DNA from 2 places in the Staphylococcus sp. GW821-FHT11H10 genome. Region 1 is predicted to be linked to the other one. Evidence: predicted binding sites of a transcription regulator. Region 1 holds the regulator's gene; the other holds the start of a gene.
The links. Region 1 encodes CtsR, which represses protease genes until heat stress. Its sites were predicted from a motif close to ATGGTCAATAAAGGTCAAACA; they were not measured.

Region 1 (16,774 bases):
TCTACATCGATTGTTTTTTCTTTAAGTCCCATTTGTTTTAAAATGAATCGCATTTCTTCAGGTAATAATGGGTTTGGTTTAGAACCAGCTCCAGCTGAACCAACGAATCCTGTAACACCAGGTGTGTTACGTACTACATACCAAGATTCATCAGTCATCACTAGTTCTACAAGTACATAACCAGGGAACGTTTTTTTAAGTTGCTTTTTGGCTTTACCATCTTTAACTTGTGTTTCTTCCTCCTCAGGTATGACAACTCTAAAAATCTGTTCTGTCATATTCATTGATTCTACTCTTTTTTCTAAATTCTTCTTAACTTTATTCTCATATCCAGAATACGTATGCACAGCATACCAACGCTTTGCGCCAACCTCTTCAGACATGTTGTCACTCCTTATTCTTATCTAAATAGTTCAATCAAATTCCCAATACCTATATCTAATACCCAGAAAAAGACCATAAAGAAGATTACTGTAGAAACTACAATTACAGTATATTTAAAAAGTTCTTCTTTTGTTGGCCAACTCGTTTTTTCCATTTCACTTTTAACGCCTTGGAAGAAACTGTCTTTTTCTTTGTTTGTGCCCTTATCTTTAGCCATCAAAATTACCTCCATACTCACAGTTAGTTAACCGTTAACTTTAATAGCAATACTTTCACTATTATTTAGACTCTTTATGAATCGTATGTGCATTACATCTCGAACAATATTTTTTTATTTCTAGTCTCGTTGCAGAAGTTTCTTTTTTCGGTACGTTATAATTTCTAGTACCACAAACCTCACAAATTAAAGGTACTTTTTTCAAATCAGTTCACCTTTGCTCATTTTAATACCAGTATACTATACATAAACCTAACATTAAATGTCAAACAAGCGCCGCTATGTATAAGTTAATACAACCTAATAAAGACGCTTCAATAAATAGTATTTCATTTTCATTTTACAACGTTGAATACTATTGTAAACCACTTTATCTTTAATACCTAGCTGTTTTGCAATTTCACTAGGCGTATAATCAGACATTAGTAATTCAGCTACGTTTCGCTCGAATCGACTTAATACTGTTAAACTACTCGCTAGCAATTCTCGTTTCTCTTTTATCATACAAATATCTTCAATATATTTACTTGATTGATTCAATTTGTAGTCAATAACATAGTCATTAATGATGCTATCGTGCTTATCAGTCTCAATATATTTTCTTCTCCAAAAATCATTTCGCATCGATCGTACGATACAATTCAAATAGTGTTCAAAAGGAACGTCTGTACTAAAATCAAATGTATGAAGTGCTAAATAAATCCTGATTAAAGTTTCTTGTACTAAATCTTCAATATCTTCATTTTGTATTCCATAACTTTTAAATTTTATAAAAAGTTTAGGTTGTATGTGGTTTACTATATCTATAAATAATCTATCTTGTTCGTGACTACTACGACTATTTTGGAATGCTTTAAAGGTCTTCTCTAGTTGTATAAATTGATGCGCCATAAACCTTACCTTTCAAATTAAGTTAGGCAAAGTTTATATGAAGTCATTTTCAAAAGACAAGTGGACGATTTTAATCTTTATTATGATTTCCACGTCTAATCTTTTCAAATTCTGCTAACACATCATTCGATAACGAAATACGAGTTCTCGGTTTACTTTCTGTGAAATCATCTAATGACTTACTCACTGTGATTTCATTTTCTCTTAAATCACGCCACATCTCTCTCGAAGATACACGATATGCGCCAGCACCAAATATTGCATGTTGCTCGCTCATATCACTGGTTACAACGGTAATATGTGTCGTGTGCTTGTTATATAAATTATAAACATAACGTTCTATATAGCTATCCGCAGTCTCTTTTTCTTTTGTAAATACTGTTTTCACACCATGATAAATGTATTCTCTTTCTATACCTGATTGTTCATATGCATCAAACACACATACAATTTCATCAGCTACAACAGCATTATAGTTTGCTATAGCATCTAATAATTGCTCTCGTGCTTCTTGCAAATTATCTTTTGCAATTTTACCGAGTTCTGGTGACTGTCCAATCATATTGTAGCCATCAATTATCAAATATTTATCTTTCATGCGTTATCTCCGACTTGATGACGTTTACGATATACTTCATACATCATTAAACTAGCAGCTACCGATGCATTGAGGCTATTAACATGTCCAACCATAGGTATTTTAATGTAAAAATCACATTTATCTTTCACTAATCTACTCATGCCTTGTCCTTCACTACCGATAACGATAGCTAATGGCATATCCGCCGCCATATCTCTATAGTCTGTTGCATTATCCGCTTCAGCACCTGCTACCCAGTAGCCATGTTCTTTTAATTCGTCAATTGTTTTTGCTAAATTCGTAACACGCATAACTGGAACATGTTGTATCGCACCTGTTGATGCTTTAGCAACTGTTTGCGTTAACGCTACTGAACGTCTTTTAGGAATAATAACACCATCAACACCGCTAGCATCTGCCGTTCTCAATATAGAGCCTAAGTTATGAGGATCTTCAAGGCCATCTAAAATCACTACAGTTGATAAACCTTCTTTATCCTTTTGAGATTGAATAAATTGATCGAAATCAGCATATTCATATGGTGCAATAAGTGCAGCAACACCTTGATGAGGTGCATTTGCTAAATTATCTAATTTGGATTTTGGAACTGTTTGCACAATCAATTTTTGCTCTTTAGCATTTTGTAAAATATCATTGATTTGTTGCTTTCTGATTCCCTCTTGTATCCAAATTTTATTAATTGTATGGCCAGAAACAATCGCTTCTTTAACAGCATGCCTACCGACAATAACGATATCTTCCACTGTTTTCACTACCTTTCATTGACTGTTTGAACAATCATATCAAGTAAGTTTTCCAATCTTTCTTCTTGATGATCTAAATATAAATATCCAATGACTGCTTCTAAACCAGAACTTTTACGATAAGTTTGAATATCCGTATTTTTAGCCTTAGTGTGACTTTTAGCATTACGACCTCTTTTAACAATATCTAATTCTTCATCCGTGAACCAACCCATTTCAAATAATGTTTCTAAAGTTTGCGCCTGACTTTTCGCAGACACATAACTTTTCGAAACTTGATGCAATCGATTAGGCTTACTTTGTAATTTAAGAACGATATATTCTCGCACGTGCTGGTCCAACACTGCGTCACCCATGTAGGCTAGTGTTAACGGGTTTAACAATTTAATATCCATATTATCCACGTTTAAAGCGTACACCTTGTGGCGTATCCTCTAATATAATGTTTTGTTCTTTAAGCATGTCTCTTATTTCATCTGCACGTGCAAAGTCTTTATTTTTACGCGCTTCATTACGTTCTTCGATGAGCTTTTCAATATCTTCATCAAGTAACATATCTGATTTATTACCTTTTAGTGGAACTCCAAGTACATCACTAAATATCTGATAAACTTCTTTGAATCGAGAAATGACTTGAGTAGATGTATTGTTCTCTAAAACATATTTATTCGCAAGTTTAGATAAATCGTACCAAGCCGTAACAGCATTAGCAGTATTGAAATCATCATCCATTACTGTCTCAAATTGCTCTATAATAGCATCAATTTGTTCGATATATTTAGATTGGTCAACGATGTCTGTCGCGATTGTTTCACGTTCTTCTATTAATTGATAGCTATTACGAATGCGTTCTAAACCACTCTTAGCTGCATTAACAAGTTCTAGATTATAGTTAATAGGACTTCTATAATGTACGCTAATCATGAAGAATCGCAGTACGTCAGGATCTACTTCTTTTATGATGTCATGAACTAGTATAAAGTTACCTAACGATTTACTCATTTTCTCGTTATCTATATTTATAAAACCATTATGCATCCAGTAATTAGCAAATGGGGCATGATTATGCGCTTCTGATTGCGCAATTTCGTTTTCGTGATGAGGGAATTGTAAGTCAGAACCACCAGCATGAATATCAATTGTTTTGCCTAGTTCATGAAACGCCATTACTGAACATTCAATATGCCAACCTGGACGCCCTTCACCAAAAGGACTTTCCCAACTAATTTCACCTGGTTTTGCTTTTTTCCATAAAGTAAAGTCTAACGCATCTTCTTTTTGTTCCCCAGCTTCTATTCTTGCTCCTACCTTTAAATCATCTAATGACTGATGGCTTAATTTACCGTAACCTTCAAATTTGCGTGTTCTAAAGTAGACATCGCCGTCACTCTCATAGGCGTAACCTTCATCAACTAGCTCTTTAATAAAATCAATAATCTCATCCATATGATTCATTACACGTGGATTCGAAGTCGCTTTCTTAACGTTTAATGCACCAACATCTTCATAAAACGCTTTAATGTATCTATCTGCAATATCCGGTACACTCTCATTCAATTCCTTAGAACGATTTATTAATTTATCGTCTACATCTGTGAAGTTTGAAACATAAATCACTTCGTATCCTTTATATTCAAAATATCTACGTACAACATCATAATTTATGGCAGGGCGTGCATTACCAATGTGAATATAATTGTATACTGTCGGACCACAGACATACATTTTCACCTTACCTGGTTCGATAGGTTCAAATGTCTCTTTTTGACGCGTTAATGTATTATATAATGTAATCATCTTTAATCTCTCCGTTCTTCGCTTTTTCAAGTTGTTTTTCTAGTTGCTTAATTTGTTCATATAAAGGGTCAGGTAAATTACGGTGATCAAATGTTTTACCGATACGTTTACCCTCTTGTTTAACAATATGCCCCGGAATACCGACTACAGTCGTGTAACTTGGAACTGATTGTAATACCACTGAATTCGCACCAATATTCACATTCGAATCAATTTGAATATTACCTAACACTTTTGACCCAGCTGCGATTAATACATTATCGCCAATATCAGGGTGACGTTTTCCTTTTTCTTTGCCCGTACCACCCAGTGTTACACCTTGATAAATAGTCACATTATCACCAATTGTACAAGTCTCACCAATTACTACACCCATACCATGGTCTATAAATAAGCGCTTGCCAATTTTCGCGCCCGGATGTATTTCAATACCTGTAAAGAAACGTGATACTTGAGATATAATTCTCGCCAATACATAGCGTTTCTTATTATATAATTTATGTGCAATAAGGTGACTCCAAACTGCATGTAATCCAGCATATGTTGTAATAACCTCAAATGTTGTACGAGCTGCTGGGTCTTGTTCAAATACCATTTTCACATCGTCTCTCATTCTTTTTATCAAGACTGTCGCCCCCTCAGTTTTTTTAAAAGTTTAAAAATTTCCAAATTTAATAGCAAAATACTTAAATACATTCTAAATAAAATAATTAGCGCCCCTAACACTTAAGATGCTAGAGGCGCTACTGCACGGTTCCACTCTGTATTCTAGATAAATGCAAGCTAGTATGTCTATATAACTATAGGTTACTAGATTCACTTTATCATACTCATTTACTATATTTAGTTGATTATACAAAGGTGCATTCAACATCGTCTATGGCGTACTCACAGCATCCGTACACTCTCTGATATCATAGTCCAATATTTACTAATCCTTCGCCTTTAAATACTCATACCAAAATGGCTTCGCCATCTTTAACTTTATCATATTTGCTTTAATGTAAAATTTCAAGTGTTAGATATGTTAAATTAGCATCTCATTCGTGCAACTTGCCTGATGTCCTTTACACGAATTTTTTCAATCGTGAAAGTACTTTATCTTTACCTAATACTTCAATTGTATTAGGTAATTCAGGGCCGTGCATTTGACCAGTTACAGCAACACGAATAGGCATGAATAATTGTTTACCTTTAATACCTGTTTCCTTTTGTACTTCTTTAATTGTTTTCTTAATGTCAGCCGCTTCAAATGGTTCTAAAGCTTCTAATTTACCATATAAATGTGTCATCAATTCAGGAACTTGTTCTCCATTAATGACTTCTTGTTCTTCTTCTCCTAATTCAGGCATTTCATGGAAGAACATTTCAGATAAAGGTATAATTTCGCCAGCATAGCTCATTTCTTTTTGATATAGTGCCACTAATTTGCGACCCCATTCTTTATCATCTTCACTTGGAGATTCTGGTATTAAATTAGCTTTAATAAGATGAGGCAATGCAAGTTCAAATACAGTGTCAGTATCCTTTGTTTTCATATATTGGTTATTAACCCATGCTAATTTTTGTCTATCGAACATCGCTGGTGATTTAGAAAGACGTTTTTCATCAAAGATTTTAATAAATTCTTCTTTAGAAAAGATTTCTTCCTCTCCTTCTGGAGACCAACCTAATAATGTAATAAAGTTAAATAACGCTTCTGGCAAGTAACCTAAATCACGATATTGCTCAATAAATTGTAAAATTTGGCCATCACGTTTACTTAATTTTTTACGTTCTTCATTAACAATTAGCGACATATGACCAAAGCGTGGCGCTTCCCAACCAAATGCTTCATAAATCATAAGTTGTTTTGGTGTGTTAGAAACGTGATCGTCACCACGAATAACATCGGAAATTTCCATGTAATGATCATCGATAGCTACAGCAAAGTTATAGGTAGGGATGCCATCTTTTTTAACGATAACCCAATCACCTATATTGTTTGAATCGAATGAAATTTCACCTTTAACCATATCATTGAACGTATACGTTTGATCTTGAGGCACACGGAATCTAATTGATGGGCGACGACCTTCAGCTTCAAACTGTTGACGTTCTTCTTCAGTTAAATGTGCATGTTGACCACCGTAACGAGGCATTTCACCACGTGCGATTTGATCTTCACGTTCTTTTTCAAGCTCTTCTTCAGTCATGTAACATTTGTACGCTTTATCTTCGTCCAATAATTGTTGAATAAGTGGATTATAGATATCACCACGTTCTGATTGACGATAAGGTCCATAACCTTTGTCTTTATCGATTGATTCGTCCCAATCTAATCCTAACCATTTTAAGTTATCAAATTGAGATGACTCACCATCTTCAAGGTTACGTTTACTATCCGTATCTTCAATACGCACTACGAAATCACCATCATAATGCTTAGCAAATAAATAATTAAATAATGCAGTTCTTGCATTACCAATGTGTAAATATCCAGTTGGACTTGGCGCATATCTCACTCTAATACGTTCACTCATCGTATTCACTCCTATAAATATTAGTTATGTTTTAACTTCGAATTTATACGCTTTATCTAATACAGGCTACAAACTTTACACTCTAACCGAGTCGTTCTACGCCAGTAAGAAACATCTTCAAACCATTAGAAAAAAAGCTATTCTAAACTATCATTTTAGACATGTTCCCGAATAACTTTCCACTTTACATTACCCTTAGATAAAAGTTCGCATTTCTTCATTATTGTAGCACTAAATCAATACTTTGATAAGTCACTTGTTTACGCTATAGATAATCATTAATTCATACATCTACTTTATGTAAATATGTTCCATGCTTCGCTTCTTGAAAAGAGTCCCCTCCACATTTAGCGTTTCACATGAAACCTAATCACTTACAATAATTTAATTTTTTATAATTGAACGTATCTTCTTAATCTCTAAGTTTAAAGAACATATTTATCATTACTCTGAATCGTCTATTTTTTTAGCGAAAATAATACGCCCTGATGATGTTTGTAATAAACTGATGACTTCTAAATCTACATGTTTACCTACAAGTGATTTCGCATTGTCAACGACTACCATTGTGCCATCATCTAAATAGCCTACACCTTGACCAGGCTCTTTACCCATTTTAGTCAATAGAATATTAATGCGGTCACCTTGATGAACATTTGGTTTAATTGCTTCAGATAAGTCATTCACGTTTAAAGCTTTAATTCCTTGCACGTGACATACTTTATTTAAATTAAAATCGGTAGTAATCACATGCGCATGATAAGTCTGTGCTAACTTCACCAATAATTCATCTATATCACTGTGAGACTTTTGTGGATGTATCACGCGTGTAGGATACTCTAAGTCGTATAATTCATTTAATATATCCAAGCCACGTTGTCCTTTTTCACGTTTCACGCTATCATTCGCATCAGCTACAACTTGAAGTTCATTAATAACGCCTTGCGGAATAAGGATTTCACCATCTATAAAACCACATCGAATGACATCTAAAATACGTCCATCGATAATTGCACTTGTATCTAAAAGTTTAGGTACAGCACTAATATTACTTTTAGACATAGAGCGTGCCATATTTTCCGGCAAGAACATTAACATTTCGTCACGCTTTTTTAAACCAAATTGGAAACCTAAATAACATAGCAATAATGTAATAATAAGCGGTACTAGATGATTTAATATCGTATTTCCAATCATTTCTAGAATAAATGAAGCCATAACTGATATAAATAATCCAATGATAAGTCCAAGTGTTGCAAATAAAATTTCAACAGCACTGCGCTGCATAATCCAATGTTCAATGGCTTTAAAAGTCTTCGTAACTTTATTAATAAAGAAGCCAAAAATCAAGAAAAATACTACTATTCCAATTAAGCCATCTATATAATAGTTATGTAAAAATGGGTAACCATTAATATTAAAATCCTTAAGTATTTCAGGTATTAGTAAAATACCAAGTGCAGCACCTAGAATAATATATATTATGATTACAATTCCTTTTAATACGTTCATAAGTCTCACCTCTTTTTCACTATATTTACGATTTGAATGCATATTTTAAAGCGTCATGTACTGTAGACACTCCAACTACTTTAATGCCTTCAGGAAATTGCCATCCACCGATATTTGTCTGTGGAATAATAACACGTTCAAAGCCTAATTTAGCTGCTTCTTGAACACGTTGTTCAATTCGAGAAACACGTCTCACTTCACCGGTCAAACCTACTTCCCCAATATAACAATCAAGCCCATCTACTGCTTTATCTTTAAAACTTGAAGCTGTTGCTACTATAACACTTAAATCAACTGCCGGCTCTGTCAATCGTACGCCACCAGCTACTTTTATGTATGCATCTTGTTGTTGTAATAAATAGTTTTCTTTTTTCTCTAATACAGCCATTAATAAACTCAAACGATTATGATCTATACCTGTTGCCATACGTCTAGGGTTATTAAATGTTGTAGGCGTCACTAAGGCCTGAACTTCTATTAATAGAGGTCGTGTACCTTCCATAGTTGCTACAATCGTTGATCCCGGCACATTGGTAGAACGTTCCTCTAAGAACATTTCTGAAGGATTATGAACGCCTTTTAATCCGCTTTGTTTCATCTCAAAAATGCCCATTTCATTAGTAGAACCAAAACGGTTCTTAACCGCTCTCAAGATACGATAAGCATGATGCTCATCTCCCTCAAAGTACAATACTGTATCAACCATATGCTCTAATAGACGTGGTCCTGCAATTTGACCTTCTTTCGTAACATGTCCGACGATAAATGTTGCAATATTCATTTGTTTAGCAATATTCATTAAACTCTGTGTACTTTCTCTTACTTGAGACACAGAACCAGGTGCTGAACTAATTTCTGGATGATATATTGTTTGAATGGAATCCACAACTAAAATATCAGGTTGCGCTTGTTGAACTGTTTGATGTATTACTTCTAAGTCCGTTTCTGCTAGCACATTTAAATTACTCGAATCCTCATCTAGTCGATCGGCACGTAGTTTAGTTTGATTTAATGATTCTTCACCTGTAATATACAGTACATTTAATTTTTGTGACAATGATGCACAAATTTGCAGTAATAGCGTTGATTTACCGATACCAGGATCTCCACCTATTAACACTAAAGAACCACTTACAATGCCACCACCTAAAACGCGGTTGAACTCTTTTGATTCTGTCTGAACTCTCGGTGTCACTTCATTCTTGATATCATTTAATTTCTGGACTTTCGCGCTAGACGTTGATGTCTTTACGCCGTGCTTAGGATTTGAAGCTTTTTCAACAATTTCCTCCATTTGATTCCATGACCCACAATTAGGACACTTTCCCATCCATTTTGGAGATTGATAACCGCAAGCCATACACTCAAAAATCACTTTCTTTTTGGCCAAAATTGCACCCCCGATTTTTCTTTGAACAAATCTATTTTATATGTAACGTTGCACAATGACAAATGTAAACTTAAGCAATTTAGTATAAATTTGGTTCTATTTATTTTTGAGATGATTAATACTTATAATGATTAAAATTAATTCATTGAAATCATTAAAAATTAAAGCTGAGACATTCGAGTATGATATGTCTCAGCTTATATTTAACATTAATTTTATTGTATTATGCTTCAGTTTCAGTTACTTCATTGCCTTCATCTGAAATACCATTATTTTTTTCATTGATATTATATTTAAATTCATCACCATCATGGTCGATGACAACTTCTTTACCTTCAATTTGGTTACCGTCTAAGATTAATTCACTCAAGTTATCTTCAACTGTTTTTTGAATAGCTCTGATTAATGGACGGGCACCGTATTCTGGATCATAGCCTTCTTCAGCAATTTTTTCTTTTGCTTTATCAGTTACAACAATATTAATATCTTGCTCAGATAGTCGTTGTGTTAGTTTATTAACCATCATTGTAACGATTTCTTTCAATTCATCTTTAGAAAGTTTATGGAATACGATGATGTCGTCAACACGGTTTAAGAACTCTGGGCGGAATGAATTTTTCAATTCTTTCATCATAGTCTTGCGAATTGTTTCATAGTCATGACCTTCAGAACCGCCACCGAAACCAGCAAAGCGTTGATCTTGTAATTCTTGTGCACCGACATTTGAAGTCATGATAATCACTGTATTTCGGAAATCAACTTGACGTCCTTTTGTATCAGTTAAATGACCATCGTCTAGAACTTGCAATAGAATATTAAATACATCTGGATGCGCCTTTTCGATTTCATCAAATAAGATAACTGAGTATGGTTTACGTCTTACTTTCTCAGTTAATTGGCCACCTTCATCATGACCTACATAGCCTGGAGGCGCTCCAACTAAACGACTCACAGCATGTTTTTCCATAAACTCACTCATATCAACGCGAATCATTGCATCTTCTTCACCAAACATTGATTCTGCTAATGCTCTAGCTAATTCTGTTTTACCTACACCTGTAGGACCTAAGAAGATAAAACTACCGATTGGACGTTTAGGATCTTTCAATCCTGCACGAGCACGGCGTACCGCTTTACTAATAGAAGTTACAGCATCATTTTGGCCAATAACTCTATCATGTAACGTTTGTTCAAGATTTAATAATCGATCCGATTCAGTTTCATTAATTTTTGTAAGTGGTATACCTGTCCAACCTGCAATGACTTCACCAATATCTTCTTTAGATAGAGAAGTGGATTGATCACCTTGAGTTGTTTTCCACTCATTTTTGGCATCTTCATATTGTTTTTCAAGTTTAGTTTGTTTATCACGTAAATTAGCAGCATTCTCGAATTCTTGAGCATGAACTGCTGCGTCTTTTTCATTTTTTACTTTTTCAATTTCTTGCTCAATTTCTTTCAAGTTGTTAGGTGTTGTATGACTTTTCAGTCTTACTTTTGAACTTGCTTCATCAATTAAATCAATTGCTTTATCGGGTAAGAAACGATCTGATACATAACGATCACTTAATTTAGCAGCCGCTTCAAGTGCTTCATCTGAAATATTGATGCGGTGATGCGCTTCATAACGATCACGTAATCCTTTTAAAATTGCAATTGTGTCTTCAACTGTTGGTTCATCAACTTGAATAGGTTGGAAACGACGTTCTAACGCTGCATCTTTCTCGATGTTTTTACGATATTCATCTAATGTTGTCGCACCGATACATTGTAATTCACCACGTGCTAATGCTGGTTTTAATATATTTGACGCATCGATTGCGCCTTCAGCTCCACCAGCACCAACTAATGTGTGTAATTCATCAATGAATAAGATTACGTTACCAGCTTGATGAATTTCTTCCATTACCTTTTTCAAACGTTCTTCAAATTCACCACGATATTTAGTACCAGCTACAACTGTTCCCATATCAAGTGACATCACGCGTTTACCTTTAAGTGTCTCAGGTACTTCATTATTAACAATAGCTTGAGCAAGACCTTCTGCAATTGCAGTTTTACCTACACCGGGTTCACCAATTAGTACAGGATTGTTTTTAGTACGACGACTTAACACTTCAATTACACGAGTAATTTCTTTATCTCTACCAACAACTGGATCTAACGTTCCATCTTTGGCAATGACAGTTAAATCACGTGCTAATCCATCTAATGTAGGGGTATTATTTGATTTATTTGCTGTAGCATTTTTATTGCTCATTTCAGGACTACCTAGCGCTTTGACGACTTGGGCACGCGCTTTCGTAATATTTAAATCAAGATTAGCAAATACGCGAGCAGCTACGCCTTCATTTTCACGAATTAAACCTAGTAATATGTGTTCTGTACCTACAAAGTTATGGTGTAACTTTCTTGCTTCATCCATTGAAAGTTCAATTACTTTCTTGGCTCTTGGTGTATAATGCAATGTTCCTGTTTGATCTTGTCCGTGACCGATTAATTTTTCGACTTCTTCAATCACTTTATCTTCGGTTATATTAAAACTTTCTAATACTTTAGCAGCAATACCTTCTGGTTCTTTCATTAAACCTAATAACAAATGTTCTGTACCTATATTAGAATGATTTAAACGTATTGCTTCTTCTTGTGCGTGTGCTAGGACACGTTGTGCACGTTCAGTTAATCTACCAAATAGCATATATTTTTGTACCTCCTATTGAGTATATTCTCTTAATATATTTGCTCTCTTTTCATTTACAGAGATTGTTTCATCTTCATCGTTATAGATAAACGCTGATTGAATACTTACCATTAATTCATTAAATTTAAAATCACTCAATGTTAAATACCCTAAATCGATACCTAATTTCACTTCACTTAAACGATAAGAAGCTTCTTCCATTGAAATGATCCGACTATTTTGTAAAATACCCAATGACCGATAAATACGGTCTAGCGTTTCTAATTCATTGTATTGAGTCAAACGTTCACGAATTTGCATTTCTTCATTTATGATTTGTTGAACAACTTCAGTTAAATTATCTATGATTTCATCTTCAGTCTTACCAAGTGTTAATTGATTTGAGATTTGATAAATATGGCCATAGACTTGCGAGCCTTCTCCATATATACCTCGAATTGTAAAACCGAAACGATTAATTGTCTGTGCAATACGATTCATACGTTTCATAATGGATAATCCTGGCAAGTGTAACATCACACTTGCTCGCATACCTGTACCAATATTTGTTGGACACGTAGTTAAATATCCTAAATGTTCATCATAACTAATGTCTAGTGATTGATCTAACGTATCATCAATCTCACTAGCTATGTTATATAAGTCTTGTAAAGATAAATCGGTGCCCATTGCTTGTATGCGTATATGATCTTCTTCATTAATCATAATGCTTATTGATTCATCTTTATTCAATAACACTGCTGATGCGGGTTGTTTAATCAGTTCAGGACTAATTAAATGTTTTGCAACAAGTTTCATTTTGTTTTGTTGATCCATTGTATCCAAACGCATTAAATCTAAATCAGGCAATACATCTTGTACTTCATTTATAACTCTGAAGCCATCTTGTTCTGATGGAAACATGAGTGGGTGAACGTGATTTTCTAAGTTTCTAGCCAATCGAATTCTTGATGACATAACAATTGGAGATTCTTCAGTTTCCTTCATCCATTCACTGATATGAGCATTCATATCACTCATTGCGCTCCACCCCGCTCTCGTCTTTCAATGCTTTTATTTCGTCTCTAACGATAGCAGCCTCTTCAAAGTTTTGTTCATCTATTAGTACATTGAGATATTTTGTTTTTTCCTCAATTTGTTTCTTGATGGCAAGTTTCTTATGAGAAGAACGAGGCGTTTTACCTACGTGTTCAAATTGTCCACCTTGTACGCGTCTTACTATATCTACGATGTCATCTTTGAAAGTGGCATAACAATTTGCACACCCGAATTTCCCTACATGCGCAATATCTTTTAATGTCATCTTACACGTTGGACATCGCTTCTCTTCTTGAAAAGCTACTTCATGGAAATTAATACCATGTTTCGTTGCCAAATGTTGCAATATTTGTTTGACGACAAATGCTTCTTCAATATCGTCTTGAAACTGAGAATGTGGGGATGGCGTTTCATTTTGTTGCCAAGGGTTTTCACCTTGAGCACATATAGAACATACCCATTTCTCAGAAGTGCCTTCTTTACTTTTTACTGTAAGTTTAACCTCTGCTTCATTTAAATGACAGTTTTCGCAAAGCACACATAGACACCTCGCTTTTCTATTAATAAAAATTAATGATTGGTAACAAACGTTTTAAAATATTCGCTCTAATAATATCTCGAGCAACAACATCCATTTTCAAAGTCTCACGATCAACTATAACTTGAATCATTCTTGCTTCTCTTTCACTAATGAGACCTTTATCTAGCAAACCATCTAAAATATAGTAAGCTTGTTGCTGGGAAATGGATGGCCCAATGATTTGCAACAGATGATTAATATACCCCGTTGCATCTTTATTTTCAATTTTGGTGATTCGGATATAACCTCCACCACCTCGTTTACTTTCTATTTCATAACCATGTTCGTTTGTGAATCTAGTTTTAATGACATAATTTAATTGAGAAGGTACACAGTCGAACCGTTGAGCAATATTTGCTCGTTGAATTTCTACCACGTCTTCATTACTTTCTTCGAATAACTTTTTAATGTATTGTTCTATGATGTCAGACATGTTGTGCATGATTTACCACCTCTTTTGACCTTCTTTGACTATATTATATGAGCATCTTTGACCTTTTTCAACCAATTTGTTTTTTAATTTTCTAAAATTATTGATGTTACATGTAAGAATTTATTGTATTATATTAGTTAAGTAAATTTAAAGGAGTAGAATTATGCATATTCTTATTGGGATTATAGGGATAATTTTCTTTTTGGCACTTGCATTTTTGTTTAGCTCTGACAGAAAAAATATCCGCTGGCAGTATGTTGGTATTTTATTAGTTATCCAACTTGTGTTCGCGTTTATTTTATTGAAAACGACAGCAGGTATTACAGTTATTGGGGGCATTTCGGAAGGATTTAACTACTTATTACAAAAAGCTGCAGAAGGGGTTAACTTCGTGTTTGGCGGATTTAAGTTTGTAGATCCTAAAAACCCACCATTCTTCTTCAGTGTGTTACTACCAATTGTATTTATTTCAGCATTAATTGGTATCTTACAATATACTCGAATCTTACCATGGATTATTAATGTTTTAGGATTCTTAATTTCTAAAATTAATGGTATGGGACGTTTAGAATCATACAATGCAGTTGCTGCTGCAATCTTAGGTCAATCTGAAGTATTCATTTCATTGAAACAACAGTTACCTTACATACCTAAACAACGTTTGTACACATTAACAGCTTCAGCAATGTCTACAGTATCAGCGTCAATTATTGGTGCATACTTCACATTGATTGAACCTAAATATGTTGTTACAGCTGTTGTATTAAACTTATTTGGTGGTTTCATTATTGCTTCAATCATTAACCCTTATAAAGTTAATGAAGAAGACGATAAACTATTAGTAGACGAAAGCGAAACTAAAAAACAGTCATTCTTCGAAATGTTAGGAGAATACATTTTAGATGGTTTCAAAGTTGCAGTAATCGTAGGCGCAATGTTAATTGGTTATATTGCAATCATCGCATTATTAAACGGTTTAGTAAGTGGTGCATTTAGCTTATTATCAGGCGGCGCAATTAAATGGGACTTCCAAACATTAATCGGATTTGTCTTTGCACCATTAGCATTCTTAGCTGGTGTACCTTGGGAAGACGCTGTTAAATCAGGTTCCGTTATGGCAACTAAATTATTATCTAATGAATTCGTTGCAATGCAATCATTAGGTAACTTAAAAGATATATCTGAACATGCGAAAGGTGTAACGTCTGTATTCTTAGTATCATTCGCAAACTTCAGTTCAATCGGTATTATCTCAGGTGCCATTAAATCACTTAACTCTGAAAAAGGTGATGTCGTAGCGCGCTTTGGACTTAAGTTATTATTTGGTGCAACATTAGTATCATTCATTTCAGCTGCAATTGCTGGTTTCTTTATCTAATATCGAAATTAAATAACCTAGAACTTCCAATTTATAAAGAAGTTCTAGGTTATTTTTTGCAAATTGAAGACTTTTAAAACGTCCCCAAACTTGCCATTATTCATTTATTTAACCATATGATCAATAAAGTATTGCGTTACTCTGTAGTCATCTGTTAATTCCGGATGGAATGATACGCCCAAATACTTGCCTTGCTTTACTGCTACAATCTTATCGCCAACTGTGCTTAATATTTCTACGCCCTCTTCAACATTAGCGATATGAGGTGCTCTAATAAATACACCTTCAATGTCTTCAGCAATACCTTTAATATCTAACTCTGCTTCAAAACTGTCTACTTGTCTTCCAAATGAATTACGTTCAACAGTTATGTCTAATTTCTTCAAATAGCCAGTTTCACCTTCGACATCTTTCGCTAGTACGATAAGACCTGCACATGTGCCAAAAATTGGTAAATCAGATTGTTGTAACTTTTCTTTAAATCCATATAAATCCATTAATCTTCGCAATGTAGTAGATTCGCCACCTGGAAGAATTAACCCATCTATCTCATCTAATTGTTCAACCTTTTTAACTGCAATACCTTC
Region 2 (16,774 bases), on a different contig from region 1:
TAAATGAGACTGTATCTGTCGCTAATGTTGAATCAAGTGTATTTATATCCGAAGATGTGGCAACTCGATATGTTTGACCGCTATCATCATATAAACCTCCACCTTTACCACATGCACTTAATAGTAAAGTTGTTACAATTAATCCTAAAATTACTTTAAAGTTAATATTTTTCATAACTATTATCCCCCTTTCCCAGTCTTAAACGCTTTGCGTCAGATGTTGTTCTTTTAATTGAGCAGCTTCTTCATCAGTGACAAACACATAATGACCTGGTCTTATTTCCTGAAGTTTTCGCTCAGAATTTTTAGATTCATCTTCTTGGTATACTACACGTTTACGTGTTCTCTCACTATCTGGGTCAGGTTGAGGAATCGCTGATAATAATGATTTCGTATAATCATGTAATGGATGATAATAAATTTCGTCAGCTGAACCTAATTCAACAATTTTTCCGAAGTGCATCACTGCGATACGATCTGAAATATATTTAACCATTGATAAGTCATGCGCGATAAATAAGAAAGTAATACCTCTCTCTTTTTGTAATTTCAACATTAGGTTTACTACCTGAGCTTGTATTGATACGTCTAGAGCTGAAATAGGCTCATCCGCAATAATAAATTCCGGTTCCACTGCTAGCGCACGCGCGATACCGATACGTTGACGTTGCCCACCAGAAAATTCGTGTGGATATCTATTCGCATGTTCTTTGCTTAAACCGACTGTTTCAAGTAAGTCATAGACACGACGTTTACGATCTTTTTTACTGTTTGCTAATTTATGAATATCAATTCCCTCTGCAACGATATCCATTACTTTCAATCTAGGATTTAATGAAGCATATGGATCTTGGAAAATCATTTGAATCTTTTTATTAAACTTTAATAAATCTTTACGCTTTGAAATTTTTTGAATATCTTGTCCTTCATATAAAATTTCTCCACTTGTAATATCATTTAGTTTAATAATTGCTTTACCTGTAGTCGATTTACCACATCCTGACTCTCCAACTAACCCTAATGTTTCCCCTTTATAGATATCAAAAGATATGTCCTCAATGGCTCTTACTTCATTACGTTTACCTTCATTAAAATATTGTTTTAAATTTTTAATTTCTAATAATACTTCATTATTTTTATCCATCGAACGACACCCTTTCTACTAGACGTGGTTTGTCGTAATTATTCGGCATTTGACGCTGTCTTTTTACTACCATTTCTGGTGGTTTTACTTTAGGAGCTCTCTCATCTAATAACCATGATTTAACAAAATGTGTTGGTGACACTTTGAACCATGGTGGCTCTTGTTTAAAATCAATATCTAAAGCATATTGACTTCTACGTGCGAATGCATCTCCTTTAGGAGGATGAAGTAAGTCAGGTGGTGTTCCAGGAATAGCAATTAATTCTGTATCATTACTAGTAGTTAAATCAGGCATTGATGATAATAATCCCCATGTATAAGGATGCTTAGGGTCATAGAAGATTTCATCTACATCTCCTGTTTCTATCATTTGACCTCCGTACATAACAGCTACTCTATCTGCAATATTTGCCACAACACCTAAATCATGGGTAATAAATATAATTGATGTATCAATCTTTTTCTGCAAATCTTTCATTAAATCTAAAATTTGAGCTTGCATTGTTACATCCAATGCTGTTGTTGGCTCATCTGCAATCAATACTTTAGGTTCACAAGCTAAAGCTGTTGCGATAACAATTCTTTGTCTTTGTCCACCAGAAAACTGATGTGGAAAAGCTTTAAAACGTTTCTCTGCATTTGGTAATCCTACTAAATTTAATATTTCTAAAGCACGTTTTTTTGCTTCAGATTTACTATAATTTTTATGTTTAATAAGTGGCTCCATCACCTGTTTACCAATTTGCATCGTTGGATTAAGTGATGTCATAGGATCTTGGAATATCATTGAAATGTCTTTTCCACGTAATTTGATTAATTCACTTTCTGATTTAGTAGCTAAATCTTCTCCCAAAAAATCGATTTTACCTTTTTTTATTCTTCCAACATCGCCTTGGAATAACTTTGTAATTGCTTTAGTGGTTACTGATTTTCCAGAACCAGACTCTCCCACTATTGCTAACGTTTCACCTTTGTTCAAATAAAAATCTACGCCTCTAACTGCTTGCACTTCCCCTGCCGTAATGTCAAAGGAAACATGCAAGTCGTTTACTTCCAAAACTCTTTCTGACATACCCTTTGCCTCCTTTTTTATTTACGCATTTTAGGGTCAAATGCATCGCGTAAACCATCGCTAAATAAGTAAAAGAATAAGATCAGCAAACTCAATACTGTTGCTGGAATAAATAATTCATGAGGATGAATTAATAACATTGCACGACCATCATTTACTAAAGAACCTAGTGATGTTTGTGGTGCTGGTACACCTATACCAATGAAACTTAAGAAAGCTTCAAAGAAAATGGCACTTGGCACGGTAAACATTGAAGTTACTACAATTGCACCTAATGTATTTGGCAAGATATGTTTAAAAATCAAATTGAACTTAGATGCGCCCAATGTTCTTGAAGCCATTACAAATTCTTGGTTGTTTAATTTTAAGAATTCACCACGAACAACCCTACTCATTCCTAACCAACCTGTGATTGACATGGCTAAAATAATCGTCCATATTGATGGTTCAAATATAAGAACAAATAAGATAACGACAATTAGATTTGGAATTGAAGCAATGATTTCTAAAATACGTTGCATGATATTATCAATCCGACCACCAAAGAAACCTGATATCGCCCCATAAACAACTCCTATAAAGATATCTAATACAGCAGCCACTATACCGATAAACAATGAAATTTGAGCACCAGTCCATGTGCGTGTCCATAAATCTCTTCCTAGTTGGTCAGTACCAAACCAGAAATTTTCTTTAACTCCTGCGTCTTTATATGCGTTTGTTCCATCTGAGCCTGTTCCATCAAACGGAAGGAAAGGTACCTTATCCAGTACTGGTATCTTAGCCGGTAAATTTCGTCTTGTAACATCTTGTTCAGCATAGTCATGGTCACTTAATAAAGGACCAATAAAAGCCAAAATAACAATTAAAACCAAACCTATTAAACCCAAAATGGCTAACTTATTTCCTTTTAATTGAGTCCATGCATCCTGCCAAAAATTTTTACTTTCTCGCTGCATTTCTGGCTCTCTATTTAAATCTAAATCTCTCATTACGAAATCAGAAGATGCAATGCCTTCAGAGGTATGTGTCATAGCTGCATTTGAATGATCATCAAAAGGTTTCTCAAATTTTTCATTTCCCATTATTTCTTACCTCCCTGCACACGTATTCTCGGATCAATGATTCCGTAAAGAATATCAACGATGAAGATTGAAACAATAAATAAAGTACTAAATAAGATGGTTGTAGCCATAATAACTGAGAAGTCATTGGTTGTAATCGATCTTACGAATTGATCCCCTAATCCTGGAACACCAAAGATATTCTCTATTGTTAACGTACCAGTTAGAATCCCCGCTAACATTGGTACAATAATTGTAATAATTGGTATAAGTGCATTTCTTAATGCATGTCCAAATAGTACACGCATGGATGAATTCCCTTTTGCTCTTGCTAATAATATGTAATCTGAACTTAATACTTCTATCATTTCTGCTCGAATATACCTTGCTACAGTTGCCATCACACCTGCGGATAATGCAAGTGAAGGTAATACTGCTGTTGAAATACCTTCCCATCCTGCTACTGGGAACCATCTTAATCTAACCGCAAAAACATATTGTAATAGTACGGCTAACACGAAAGATGGCACAGAAACAGCAATAACTGAAATCACAGTAGTTGTATAGTCAACCCACGTATTTTGCTTAGTTGCAGCAGCAATACCAAGGATTAGACCTAAAAATACACCAATAATCATGGCGATAATACCCATTTCCATTGATGGAATCAATCTCGGTTTAATTAGCTCCCATACCGGTTGATTATGATACTGGAATGAATACCCAAAGTCTCCAGTTACGACATTCTTTAAATAATGAAGATATTGAATGGCAACCGGATCATTTAATCCATACTTTTCATTAAGGATTGCCTTTTGTTCGGCACCTAATTTTGCATCATTAAATGGTGACCCTGGCATCATTTTCATTAAGAAAAATGTAATCGTAATAATGATAAATAGCGACAAAAACATGTACCCCAAACGTTTTAAAACATATCGCGTCATTACTCCGCCCCCTTTAAATTTTCAAAATTAACATTCCCTTCAAAATTTTCAGAAATATTTAGTAATATTATATATACAATTTTCATATAATTGCAATATAATTTTCACAAAATTAAAAAAGTAAGCGTTTAAATAAAAACATTTTAAGGAGTACTTTGACAATCTTTTTTATTCTAACTATAAATAAGAATATATATTTTATAAAATTTAAGTTACAATAAATTAAACCGTCAACTGGGGGCTTTATTATGAAGAATTTAAAGAACTGGATGATATGGTTGATAATTACTCCCATTTTATCTATGATACTGTGGATTATATTTACAAATCATACTTTTGTTTCATATATTAATACACTTTTTTATTTGTCTCTTATTATATTCATCTCCATTTTTTTCATTTTATTAGTTCAAGAGGGCATTTTTGATGCAACGAGCTATGGTTTTAGAAGAATAAGATATCAACTATCGTCTCGCTCAAAAAAGAGAACAATGGCGGATGATGAATTTTTAAATCCTCAACAAGTTAAAAAGGAACATTATTTTATATCTACATGGATTGCTCCAGCTTTAATATGTAATATTGCATACTTTGTGATGACAATAATAATTTCATTTCTACTTTAAATCATTCTACATACAAAAATAGACCAAGGACATTATCAATTAGTGTCCTTGGTCTAATATCATTTTTCAAAATTAATCTTCAAATTTCTTAAATACTAATACAGCATTATGACCACCAAATCCAAGACTGTTACTCATTGCATAAGTAATTTCTAAATCTTGCGCTTCATTTGGAACGATGTCTAGATCACATTCAGGATCTGGTGTATTCGCATGAATAGTTGGTGCGACTTTAGAGTCACGAATAGATAATGCTGAGAAGATAGCCTCTAAACCACCAGTAGCACCTAATAAATGACCAGTCATTGATTTAGTAGAGCTAACTTTTAGTTGATTAGCAGCATCTCCAAATGTATTCTTGATCGCTCTAATTTCATACATATCACCTACAGGTGTACTTGTGCCATGTGCATTAAGATATTGAACATCTTTTGCTTCAATACCTGCATCATCAAGTGCTGCTTGCATTGCACGTGAACCACCTTCACCTTCAGGAGCGGGAGCTGTAATATGATATGCATCACCAGTTGAACCATAACCAACTATTTCAGCATAGATTTGAGCACCACGTGCTTGTGCCGATTCTAATGATTCAATCACTAAAATACCAGCACCTTCACCCATAACGAAGCCATCTCGACCTTCTTGGAATGGACGACAAGCTGTTTCTTTATCATCATTTGTAGACAAGGCACGACTAGCACTGAATCCTGCAAGTGCCATGTGTGTAATTGGCGCTTCTGTACCACCTGTTATCATCGCATCTGCATCGCCACGTTGTATGATTTTAAATGCTTCACCAATTGAGTTTGTACCAGTTGCACATGCTGTAACTGTAGAACCATTTGGCCCTTTTGCACCTAAATCAATTGATACTTGGCCGGTTGCCATATCAGGAATTAACATAGGTACGAAGAATGGACTTACTCTTCTTGGACCCTTATTTTGAAGTGTTGTATGTGCTGTTTCAAACGTTTCCATACCACCAATCCCTGAACCAATCCATACACCTATGCGATTAGCAGTTTCATCATTGATTTCCAATTTAGCATCTTCAACTGCTTGACGTGCTGCAACTACCGCATATTGTGTGAAACGGTCCATACGTCGAGCTTCTTTCTTTTCAATATGGTCTTCAATATTAAAATCTTTAAGTTCACCTGCTAAATGAACATTATAATCTTCTGTATCTATTCTAGTAATAGTATCGATTCCATTAACACCTTTCAAGGCATTTTCCCAACTTGTCTGGGCATCATTGCCAATAGGTGATAATGCACCCATACCAGTAATTACAACTCGTTTATTCTCAGTCATACATTATATCCTCCTATTTACCCCATTTGATAACCATAGCGCCCCATGTTAGGCCACCACCAAAACCTACTAATACTAGTGTGTCATCATCTTTTATTCTTCCATTTTCTAATTCTTGTGAAATACTTAAAGGTATTGAAGCAGCAGATGTGTTACCAAAGCGATTAACAGATACACTCATCTTTTCTCTCTCTATACCTAGTCTTTCTCGAGCTGATTCCATAATTCTAATGTTTGCTTGGTGAGGTATAAACATATCAATATCATCTGATTGTAGACCAGCTTTATCAACCACTCGTGTTGATGCTTCACCCATAATTCTTACCGCAAACTTGAAGACTTCTCGTCCGTTCATTACTAGTTTACCAGTATCTTTGTTTAAGTATAAGTATTTTCCACCGTTACCATCAGATCCCATTTCATAACTAATGATACCTCGTCCTTCTGAAACTTCTCCAATAACTACTGCACCAGCGCCATCACCAAAAAGGACTGCTGTTGAACGATCTGTTAAATCAGTAATCTTAGATAATTTGTCTGCACCTACTACAAGGATATTTTTATAATCACCTGATTGAACATATTGTTTTGCTGTAATCATAGAATACATAAATCCAGAACATGCAGCTAATTGATCCATTGTTGGTACTTTACGTGTATCCAATTTTTCTTGCAATATATTGGCAACCGATGGGAATGGCATATCTCCAGTAGCAGTTGCAACAATAATCATATCTATATCAGCAGGTGTGATTCCTGCATCTTTAATCGCTTTTTTACTAGCCTCGAATGCTAAGTCAGATGTATCTTGATTTTCACTAGCCCAGCGTCTTTCTTTAATTCCAGTCATTTTAGAAATCCATTCATCTGAAGTTTCTAAAAAACTTTCGAAATAAGCGTTATCAACGACTTTCTCTGGCGCATATGCACCAAATCCTTTTATACCTACGTTCATGAACGTACACCTTCTTACTTCATTTTTTAATACCAGGTATTAATTTAACACATTTTTTTACCACTACTCAAGTAGTTACCCTTTCACAAATACAGATTTCATTAAATAAAATTGATTACAAATTTTTATCAGTTATCTGCTATCTCTATACAAATAGATTACTTTACTTTAGAATGAAAGTATATAAATAATGGAGGTCATCGGTATGAAATACCTCGTAACTTTTATTTGGGCAGTCATCTTATTACAAATGGTTAACTTTGTATTAAATAGTTTAAATGGCGGTGGAACATTAAACTTTATCACGCCAATAGTTTTAGCAGTTATCTTTACAATTGTAATTGCTATTCTAGCTGCCATGATTAAACCAGATGATTTTACCCGTTCAGGTAACAGATAGTCTTATTACTACATAATAATACAATACGTTAAAAACGCTTGGAATTTGAATTTAGTAATCAAATTCCAAGTGTTTTTCTATATTAAACTAGATATAGATGAATCCTTAATATTTTAGCGATACACTACAACCTTCATGACTTTAAAAGGCTTTTAAGTGAGAAATTACTTATTCTTACTAATCTTTGGTTTAAGCTATAATTAGGGCAAGTGAATACAACAATACACTGCAACTGCACTTGAAAACAAAAAAACCTAGAAAGTGCTCATCACACTCCCTAGGTTTACCTAAACATTCATTACTCATTTTCAGGCTTTTGTACATCGAAAGTTAATTCGTGATTGTCATCTAAATCAACATTCACAACAGTACCTTCTGGCATACCTTCTTTAATCATCATACGTGCTAATGGTGTTTCAATTTGACGTTGTACAAAACGTTTCAATGGTCTTGCACCAAATTGTGGTTCGTACGCTTCTTCGCCTAACCATTTTTTCGCGTCATCAGAAACTTCAATTGAAATACGTTGATCCATTAAGCGTATATTTAATTGAGTTAAGATTTTATCAACAATCATACTCATATCATTAATAGATAATGGTTTAAATAATACTATATCATCCATACGGTTTAAGATTTCTGGTTTAAAGAATGCATGTAAGCTATCCATTACAGCTTTTTCAGTTTCTTCAGTAATGTCACCAGTATCTTTAACATTCTCAAGTAATACTTGTGAACCGATGTTACTTGTCATAATAATGATAGTGTTTTTAAAGTCAACACTGCGTCCTTTAGAATCAGTTAAACGACCTTCGTCTAATATTTGAAGTAAAACGTTGAATACATCACTATGTGCTTTTTCAACTTCATCTAATAAAATCACTGAATATGGATTACGTCTAACCGCTTCTGTTAATTGCCCTCCTTCATCATGACCTACATAACCTGGAGGGGCACCAATCAATCTAGAAACTGAATGTTTCTCCATATACTCACTCATGTCGATTCGTATCATATGTTTCTCAGAATCAAACAATGATGCAGCTAATGATTTTGCTAATTCAGTTTTACCTACACCAGTTGGTCCTAAGAATAAGAAACTACCAATCGGTCTATTAGGATCTTTAATACCTGCACGTGCTCTTACAACAGCATCAGATACTAAATCTACTGCTTTATCTTGACCCACAACACGTTCGTGTAAGATATCACTTAGATTTAATAATTTTTCTCTTTCAGTTTCAACTAATTTTGATACTGGAATACCAGTCCATTGACTTACGATGTCTCCAATTTCTTCATCAGAAACAACTTCACGAATCATGCGTTCGCTGTCACCTTGTTCATCTTGATAAGCTTCTTCAAATTCTTTTAATTCATTTTCTAATTGAGGTATTGTACCATATTGTAATTCTGCTGCTTTTTCTAAATTACCCTCGGTTTGTGCATCTTCTAGAGCTTGACGACTGCGATCTAATTCAGCACGTTTTTCTTGTACATTTGCAATTTTTTCTTTCTCTTGTTCAACACGAGATTGTAAAGACGCTTGTTTTTCTTTTTCATTTGAAAGTTCTTCTTGTAATTCTTCTAAACGATGTTTACTTGCGTTGTCAGATTCATTTTTCAAAGCACTTTCTTCAATTTCTAATTGCATAACTCGACGATTAACTTGGTCTAATTCAGTTGGATTTGAACCCATTTCTGTTCGAATAGTTGCACATGCTTGGTCAACTAAATCGATTGCTTTGTCAGGTAAGAATCTATCAGTAATATATCGATCTGATAATTCAGCTGCTGCAACTAGAGCACGGTCTTGAATACGTACACCATGATAAACTTCATAACGTTCTTTTAGTCCACGTAAAATTGAAATTGTATCTTCTACATCTGGTTCACTTACGCCTACTTTTTGGAAACGACGCTCTAATGCAGAATCTTTCTCAATATATTCTCTATATTCATTTAAAGTAGTTGCACCAATACAATGCAATTCACCACGTGCTAACATCGGTTTCAACATGTTACCAGCGTCCATTGCACCATCTGTTTTTCCTGCACCAACTAACATATGAATTTCATCAATAAATAAAATAATGCGTCCATCTGACTCTTTTACTTCTTTAAGCACTGCTTTAAGTCGCTCTTCAAATTCACCTCTAAATTTTGCACCAGCAACCAATGCGCTTAAATCTAATTCAAAAATTGTTTTATCGAGTAATGATTCAGGCACATCTTTTCGTACAATTCGTTGCGCTAAACCTTCAACAATTGCAGTTTTACCTACACCAGGTTCCCCGATTAATACTGGATTGTTTTTAGTTTTACGACTTAAGATTCGAATTGTGTTACGAATTTCTTCATCCCTGCCAATAACAGGGTCCATTTTACCTTGACGTACTTCTTCTACTAAGTCACGACCATATTTTTCTAAAGCTTCATAATTTACTTCTGGATTTTGTGAAGTCACATGATTTCCCCCTCTTACTTTAGTTATTATTTCTTTCACTACTTCTTCTTTATTTCCAACAAATTGTTTAGTAGTATCATCAATATCCATCGCAGCACGAAGGACGTGTTCCATTGAAATATATTCATCTTCATATTCTTTCATATATGATTCAGCTTTATTTAATAATTCATTTGCTTTAGCTCCTATATACTGTCCATATTGAATATTATCTCCTTGTACAGAAGGATAATTTTTCAATTTATTTGTATACGCTTGATTTAATTCATCTGTATCTATATTTGCTCGTTCTAATATGCTTTTAAATAAACTATCAGTTTCTTCTAAAGTTCCTTTTAATATAGCTTCAATTTCAATATTTTGTAATTCGTTTTCTTTACTCAATTCAACGGCTTTTTGTAATGCACCTTGAATTGCATATGTCATTTGATTAATATCCAAATTTGTTCACCCCTATATATTTGATAAGAGCAAGGTCAATTAGTTTGTTTTGACTTTGACTTTCTTTGACCTTAATTACATTATAGACCCTCTTAAATGATTACGCAACACTTACAATCAACTTTTAAAAATTTCTCAAACTGCCTGGTCAAGCTAGTTTGACGTAATTAGTGAGTTTCTTTTATTACTTGTTTTATCACACTTTTTTTGTTATAAACATCAAATATACGTTAAAACTGCAAATAAAATAAACCAGTTCAATGATTTAAAATCACTAAACTGGTCTAGAATGAATTATTTGTTTTTTGAATTTTTCTTTATAGTTTTGATTATTTCATCGGATAAAGCTTTTACACCACTATTTTCAAGATGCACACCATCTGGTGCAAAATATTCAGAATGTCCAGCAGATCGTTGGTACCAATCCACTAAAGTTACATTCTTATGCTTCTTAGCAGCATTAGCTAGTTGTTTATTCACATTATCCTGCCAATCTCGAGGAACACGTGTATTAACAAGGTAAATTTGTGCTTTACCAAACTTATTAATTAATTGATTTAATTCTTCCTCTGTAAAATCACCATTTGTACCTAGTTCTAAAACGACTTTATCTGATGGTTTATTATAATTTGAATAATTGCCTGCTATCGACAACGCTTCTTGTAGGTGACGCCCAACTTTACCATCAATAGTTGCTTTAGGTACTTGAGATTTAAATTCTTCACCAATATCTACCATCACTGAGTCTCCAATAAGTAATGGACTAATATTAGTATAAACTTGTTTTTTACTTTTACTATTACTACTAGAGCCATCGATTTTTATATTTTCCCCAGGCATCATTCTTACTAAATATTTATCTTGATCATTCGTGTTGAATGAATTTGCTTTGTTATCAATTTCATCTTTTCCAAAACGATCGAAGACACCTAAGAATAACAATACTATCGGTATCACAGCAATAATTGACACTATTGTTCTAATAAATTTAGGTCGCTTTAAATAATTGAATGAAAATGCCTTTAAACCTTCTCGTCTAAATGGTGTTTCAATATAACGATATGATAACTCAGCAAATAAAACTGTAAGTATGATATCAACAAAGTACACATAAATAGGAAGTTGCCCATCAACAAAATGAATGTGTATAAAACTTATGACAGGAAAATGCCATAAATATAAACTATAAGAGCGTTTACCTATATAAACAAATATACGATGACCTAATACCTTTGCTAAGATACTAGAAGGGTGTACGACACTAGCAATAATAAATAATGTCATACCTGATATGAGATAAAATCCACCATTATAAATCCATGCACTAGTATCTTTCACTGTAAAGAATAAGTAGATAAGTATTATTAGCCCTAAGATGCCTATACCATCAATAGAACGTTGCAATACTTTTGGTGGATTGGCTTTTAATTTAAATGGTGGCCATACAAATGCTAATATCACACCCAATAATAACGTTTGCAAGCGAGTATCTGTCCCAAAATAAACTCTCGAATACCCAACATTGGGTTGTGAAATAATGACCATCGCTAATAAAGAAACTAAAGAAATAATCCATAATATCAAAGTAACATTGCGATATTTTTTAATCGTTAAGAGTAAAATGACCAACACAAATGGGAAGAACAAATAGAACTGTTCTTCTATTGCAAGTGACCACAAGTGTTTTAATGGCATAAATGAAAATTGTTCGAAGTAGTTAACATCTTTGGCAATATACCACCAATTCGACACATAGAATAATGCAGCGATAATATCATGTTTTACTCGAACGATTTGTTGTGGTTCAAATATTAATGTAGCAATCCCAACAACGATTAATAGCGCAACAACTGCTGGAAGTAACCTTTTAACTCGTCGAATCCAGAATTGTTTAAGGCTAATAATACCTCGCTCTTCGTATTCCTTTAAAAGTAAACTTGTGATTAAATATCCAGAAATAACGAAGAAGGTATCTACTCCTATGAAACCACCTGTAAGCCATTTCCTGTTTAAATGGTAAATGATAATACCTAAGACAGCAATTGCTCTTAGTCCATCTAAACCAGGCATGTAACGCATTTTAGTCTTACGTTGTTTCCCTTTTTCAAAATCTTGTTTCATTGTTCACATTCTTTCCCTATTAAATAATAAATTTTAATAAATTCATTAATTACTAAAGCACTGAAAATCAGGATAAAACGAAAGCCGATGATCAACAACATGAGAAAATATGATTTAAGTTAATATTCTTTTATATTTTAATGTATATGATTGAATCGAGTTTTATACTTAGATGTCTGAGCTTGAACTATAATAATATTTTATAAAATTTGACGCATTTATTATTATTTTTCATAAATGCAAGTACAACTTAAATTATTTTATATTGTAATTCTTATGTATTGTAGTATAACGCTTAAACAAATTCAATTTATATTACAATTATGTCATTTATTAACTTAACTTTGTCACTAAAAGCATTGAAAATGAACATTTAAATTGTTTCTATTATAAATAAAAAAACAATAGTACATCCTAATCGTGTACTATTGTTCAAAAGCGATTAATTAGCCAACGCCTAATGCAATTTTAGCGTATCTTGACATCATATCTTTGTTCCAAGGTGGGTTCCAAACAATATTAACCTCTGTGTCTTGTATTTCTGGAATCTCAGCTAATACTGTTTTAATTTGTTCGATAATTTGTGGTCCAAGTGGGCAACCCATTGATGTTAAAGTCATTTCAACTGTACATAAACCATCATCATCAACATTCACTTTATATACTAAACCTAAATTAACGATATCAATACCTAATTCAGGGTCAATAACCATTTCAAGTGCACCTAGGATACTGTCTTTTAATGCCTCTTCCATTAGTATCACCTCTCATTATTTATCTTTACACTAATATATCAAATATCCGACAAAACGCCAATAAAATGCTATGATACAACTAAGCGAATAAAGACGTTATAATAACATTATAAAGTTGATTTATGTATCAATTTTAAGAGCATTTAATATGAAATGATAATGTATTTTATTCTATAGATATGTAGCTTAAGGAGAAATATATGAAACCTTATTTAATTTGTTTAGACTTAGATGGGACATTATTAAATGATAATAAAGAAATTAGTGACTATACTAAGCAAGTACTTACAACATTAAAAAAGCAAGGTCATCGCATTATGATTGCGACTGGAAGACCATACCGTGCAAGCCAAATTTATTATCACGAATTAAACATGGACACACCTATCGTTAACTTCAACGGGGCTTATGTTCATCATCCTAAATCAGATGATTTTAAAACGACACACGAAGTTCTAGATGTGGACCTCGCTAGAAATATGATTGAAACACTTCAAAAAGCAAAAGTTACAAATATTATTGCTGAGGTTCGCGATCACGTGTTTATTAATAATCATGACCCTAGATTATTTGAGGGTTTTTCAATGGGTAATCCTAAAATTGAAACAGGTAATTTATTAGAAGAATTAGATGAAGCACCAACGTCGTTATTAGTAGAAGCAGAAGAGATTTACATACCTAGAATCAAGCAAATGTTAACGCGTTTCTATGCAGAGAATATTGAGCACAGACGTTGGGGCGCGCCTTTCCCAGTAATCGAAATCGTTAAACGCGGGATTAGTAAAGCGCGTGGGATTGATCAAGTCAAAGACTATTTAGGAATTGAACCTTCACATATTATAGCCTTCGGAGACGAGGATAATGATATTGAAATGATTAAATATGCTAAATATGGTATCGCAATGGACAATGGTCTAGATGAATTAAAACATATTGCAAACCATATTACTTATTCAAATAATGATGATGGTATCGGCCGTTATTTAAATGATTTCTTTAAATTAAATATACCTTATAAAGGTTAAACAACAATTCTTAAGTGAGACAAATGTATACTTTTATAATGTCTCACTTTTTTAATATATTTTTTACGGGGGGAATGTATGATGCGTAAAATAATTGTAGTCGGTGCTGTCGCCGGTGGTGCGACCTGTGCTAGCCAAATACGACGTTTAGATAAAGACAGTGAAATTACTATTTTTGAAAAAGACCGCGACATGAGTTTCGCAAATTGTGGATTACCCTACTTTATAGGTAACATTGTTAATGAACGTAAAGATGTTTTACCAATTACGCCAGACGTGTTTAAAGAAAAGAAAGATATTACAGTTAAAACATATCATGAAGTAATTGCTATTAATGATAAAGATCAAACAGTGACAGTAGTAAATCGTCAAACGAATGAAAAATTTAAAGCGAGTTATGACAAATTAATATTGAGTCCTGGTGCAGGTGCTAATTCTTTAGGATTTGATAGTGATTACATATTCACTTTACGCAATATGGAGGATACTGATGCCATCGATCAATTTATAGATCAACATCAAGCTAAAAAAGCATTAGTAGTAGGAGCAGGTTATATTTCATTAGAAGTCTTGGAGAATTTATATGCTAGAGGATTAGATGTTACTCTAATTCACCGCTCTGAAAAAGTTAACAAGTTGATGGACCAAGATATGAATCAAGTTATCTTCGACGAGTTAGATTCGCGACACATACCTTATCGATTAAATGAGGAAATTGTAAGTGTTAAAGATCATCTGGTTACTTTTAAATCAGGAATTCAAGAAGACTTCGATATAATTATTGAAGGCGTTGGCACACATCCAAATTCGAAATTTATCGAGTCATCTAACGTAGCATTAGATGATAAAGGCTTCGTTAAAGTTAACTATAAATTTGAAACGAATATCCCAAATATTTATGCTTTGGGTGATGTGATTACCTCTACCTACCGTCATGTAAATCTACCCGCACAAGTTCCATTAGCTTGGGGAGCACATCGTGGCGCAAGCGTCATTGCAGAACAACTAGCTGGTAATAAAAACATAATTTTTAAAGGTTTTTTGGGTACCAATATCGTTAAATTTTTCGACTATACATTAGCAAGCGTCGGCATCAAAGTCGAAGAATTAACACATTTTGATTATCAAATGGTTGAATTAAATTCTGGCACTCATGCAGGTTATTACCCTGGAAATACTAATGTCCACTTACGCGTTTACTTTGACACAAATAATCGTCATCTTTTACGTGCTGCCGCAGTAGGTAAAACAGGTGTTGATAAGCGTATTGACGTATTATCAATGGCAATGATGAGCGAATTAACCATTGATGAATTAACTGAATTTGAAGTGGCATACGCACCACCTTACAGTCATCCAAAAGATTTAGTTAATATGATTGGTTACAAAGCTAGAGATTTATAAAAAGTAGCCCTTAAATGATTACTGCAAATTCGATCATTTAAGGGCTATCCCTATATCATTAATAATTTAAATTTTAACTAATTCCAAAAAGGCTACTAATTGGACCCCATGGTAGGATGATACCTAACGACATAGTAATAATTATTAAAATAATTGTTGCCCAGAATAAACCATGACTTGCTTCGTGTTTCTTGCGTTTAGCAATAGATACTTCCATTAGTGCAACTACCGCTATACCACAAAGCATCTTCAATGTTAACAACATATGGTTGCCTCCACCACCATGGCTAGCAGCCATGAATTCTTGAATTAACAACCAGAACCCTGAGAATAAAGTGAGTAACATAAAGACTCTTAATGCCATTTGTAATGGTTTAAACATAGGTGTAGGACCTTGTGATTTTGAAATATGTAAAAATGCAATTACATATAAAATAATTGTCAACGCCCAACTTGCAATATGCATATGTAACAAGACCGAATTCCCCCAATACTATTTATTACCTTTTTACTTACCTATCATATCACATAAACACTTGAACGTATTGTTAAACGATATAAGAGATGGGTGTGGAACTAAAATAATGGTTTTGTAGAATTTCCATGTGAAATTCTCTCTGCTGGGCCCCAACCCCAGCCTGCTTTGCTTGTGGAATTTCCATGTGAAATTCTCTTTGCTGGGGCCCCTGAATTAAAACGCTTGTAACAAGTACGCTTTTATTTCTGACAACTATTGGCAATATATAATTAGAGCCTGGGACATTGATTTATGTCCCAGGCTCACCTGCATTTACTGATTAGAATTAAGAAGTACTTATAATATAAGATGTCTCAATTCAATCATTTATTATGAACTAATTATGATAGACAATCCTTATAGCGTTTTTGAACTATTAATTAATCTTTAGCAATATAAGTAGTTAATGTACCAATATTATCAATAGTAACTTTGACTTCATCACCAGGTTGTAAGAACTGAGGCGGTTGTAAACCTGCACCCACTCCAGCTGGTGTGCCAGTAGCAATGATATCTCCT

Region 2: clpB (ATP-dependent chaperone ClpB) is a predicted target of CtsR. The motif match lies at 10,486-10,506, and genes of this name have one in related genera.

What each region holds. Positions count from the first base shown of each region.
Region 1 covers NZ_JBXARC010000030.1:3,249-20,022, reverse strand. Annotated here, with positions in the region: gene nusG (transcription termination/antitermination protein NusG) at 1-383, opposite strand, end outside; gene secE (preprotein translocase subunit SecE) at 401-601, opposite strand; gene rpmG (50S ribosomal protein L33) at 663-806, opposite strand; gene AC1RRU_RS11585 (sigma-70 family RNA polymerase sigma factor) at 902-1,492, opposite strand; gene AC1RRU_RS11580 (NYN domain-containing protein) at 1,563-2,090, opposite strand; gene rlmB (23S rRNA (guanosine(2251)-2'-O)-methyltransferase RlmB) at 2,087-2,836, opposite strand; gene AC1RRU_RS11570 (Mini-ribonuclease 3) at 2,845-3,231, opposite strand; gene cysS (cysteine--tRNA ligase) at 3,233-4,633, opposite strand; gene cysE (serine O-acetyltransferase) at 4,617-5,246, opposite strand; gene gltX (glutamate--tRNA ligase) at 5,701-7,155, opposite strand; gene AC1RRU_RS11550 (PIN/TRAM domain-containing protein) at 7,600-8,667, opposite strand; gene radA (DNA repair protein RadA) at 8,693-10,057, opposite strand; gene AC1RRU_RS11540 (ATP-dependent Clp protease ATP-binding subunit) at 10,281-12,755, opposite strand; gene AC1RRU_RS11535 (protein arginine kinase) at 12,771-13,778, opposite strand; gene AC1RRU_RS11530 (UvrB/UvrC motif-containing protein) at 13,771-14,334, opposite strand; gene AC1RRU_RS11525 (CtsR family transcriptional regulator) at 14,357-14,818, opposite strand; gene AC1RRU_RS11520 (NupC/NupG family nucleoside CNT transporter) at 14,973-16,187, shown strand; gene pdxT (pyridoxal 5'-phosphate synthase glutaminase subunit PdxT) at 16,292-16,774, opposite strand, start outside.
Region 2 covers NZ_JBXARC010000004.1:37,427-54,200, reverse strand. Annotated here, with positions in the region: gene AC1RRU_RS03760 (peptide ABC transporter substrate-binding protein) at 1-175, opposite strand, end outside; gene AC1RRU_RS03755 (ABC transporter ATP-binding protein) at 200-1,144, opposite strand; gene AC1RRU_RS03750 (ABC transporter ATP-binding protein) at 1,137-2,216, opposite strand; gene opp3C (oligopeptide ABC transporter permease) at 2,234-3,301, opposite strand; gene opp3b (oligopeptide ABC transporter permease) at 3,301-4,227, opposite strand; gene AC1RRU_RS03735 (DUF3899 domain-containing protein) at 4,476-4,853, shown strand; gene fabF (beta-ketoacyl-ACP synthase II) at 4,926-6,170, opposite strand; gene AC1RRU_RS03725 (beta-ketoacyl-ACP synthase III) at 6,184-7,125, opposite strand; gene AC1RRU_RS03720 (YjzD family protein) at 7,331-7,525, shown strand; gene clpB (ATP-dependent chaperone ClpB) at 7,824-10,433, opposite strand; gene AC1RRU_RS03710 (acyltransferase family protein) at 10,728-12,554, opposite strand; gene AC1RRU_RS03705 (metal-sulfur cluster assembly factor) at 13,001-13,309, opposite strand; gene AC1RRU_RS03700 (Cof-type HAD-IIB family hydrolase) at 13,510-14,334, shown strand; gene AC1RRU_RS03695 (CoA-disulfide reductase) at 14,416-15,738, shown strand; gene AC1RRU_RS03690 (YisL family protein) at 15,812-16,213, opposite strand; gene AC1RRU_RS03685 (fumarylacetoacetate hydrolase family protein) at 16,636-16,774, opposite strand, start outside.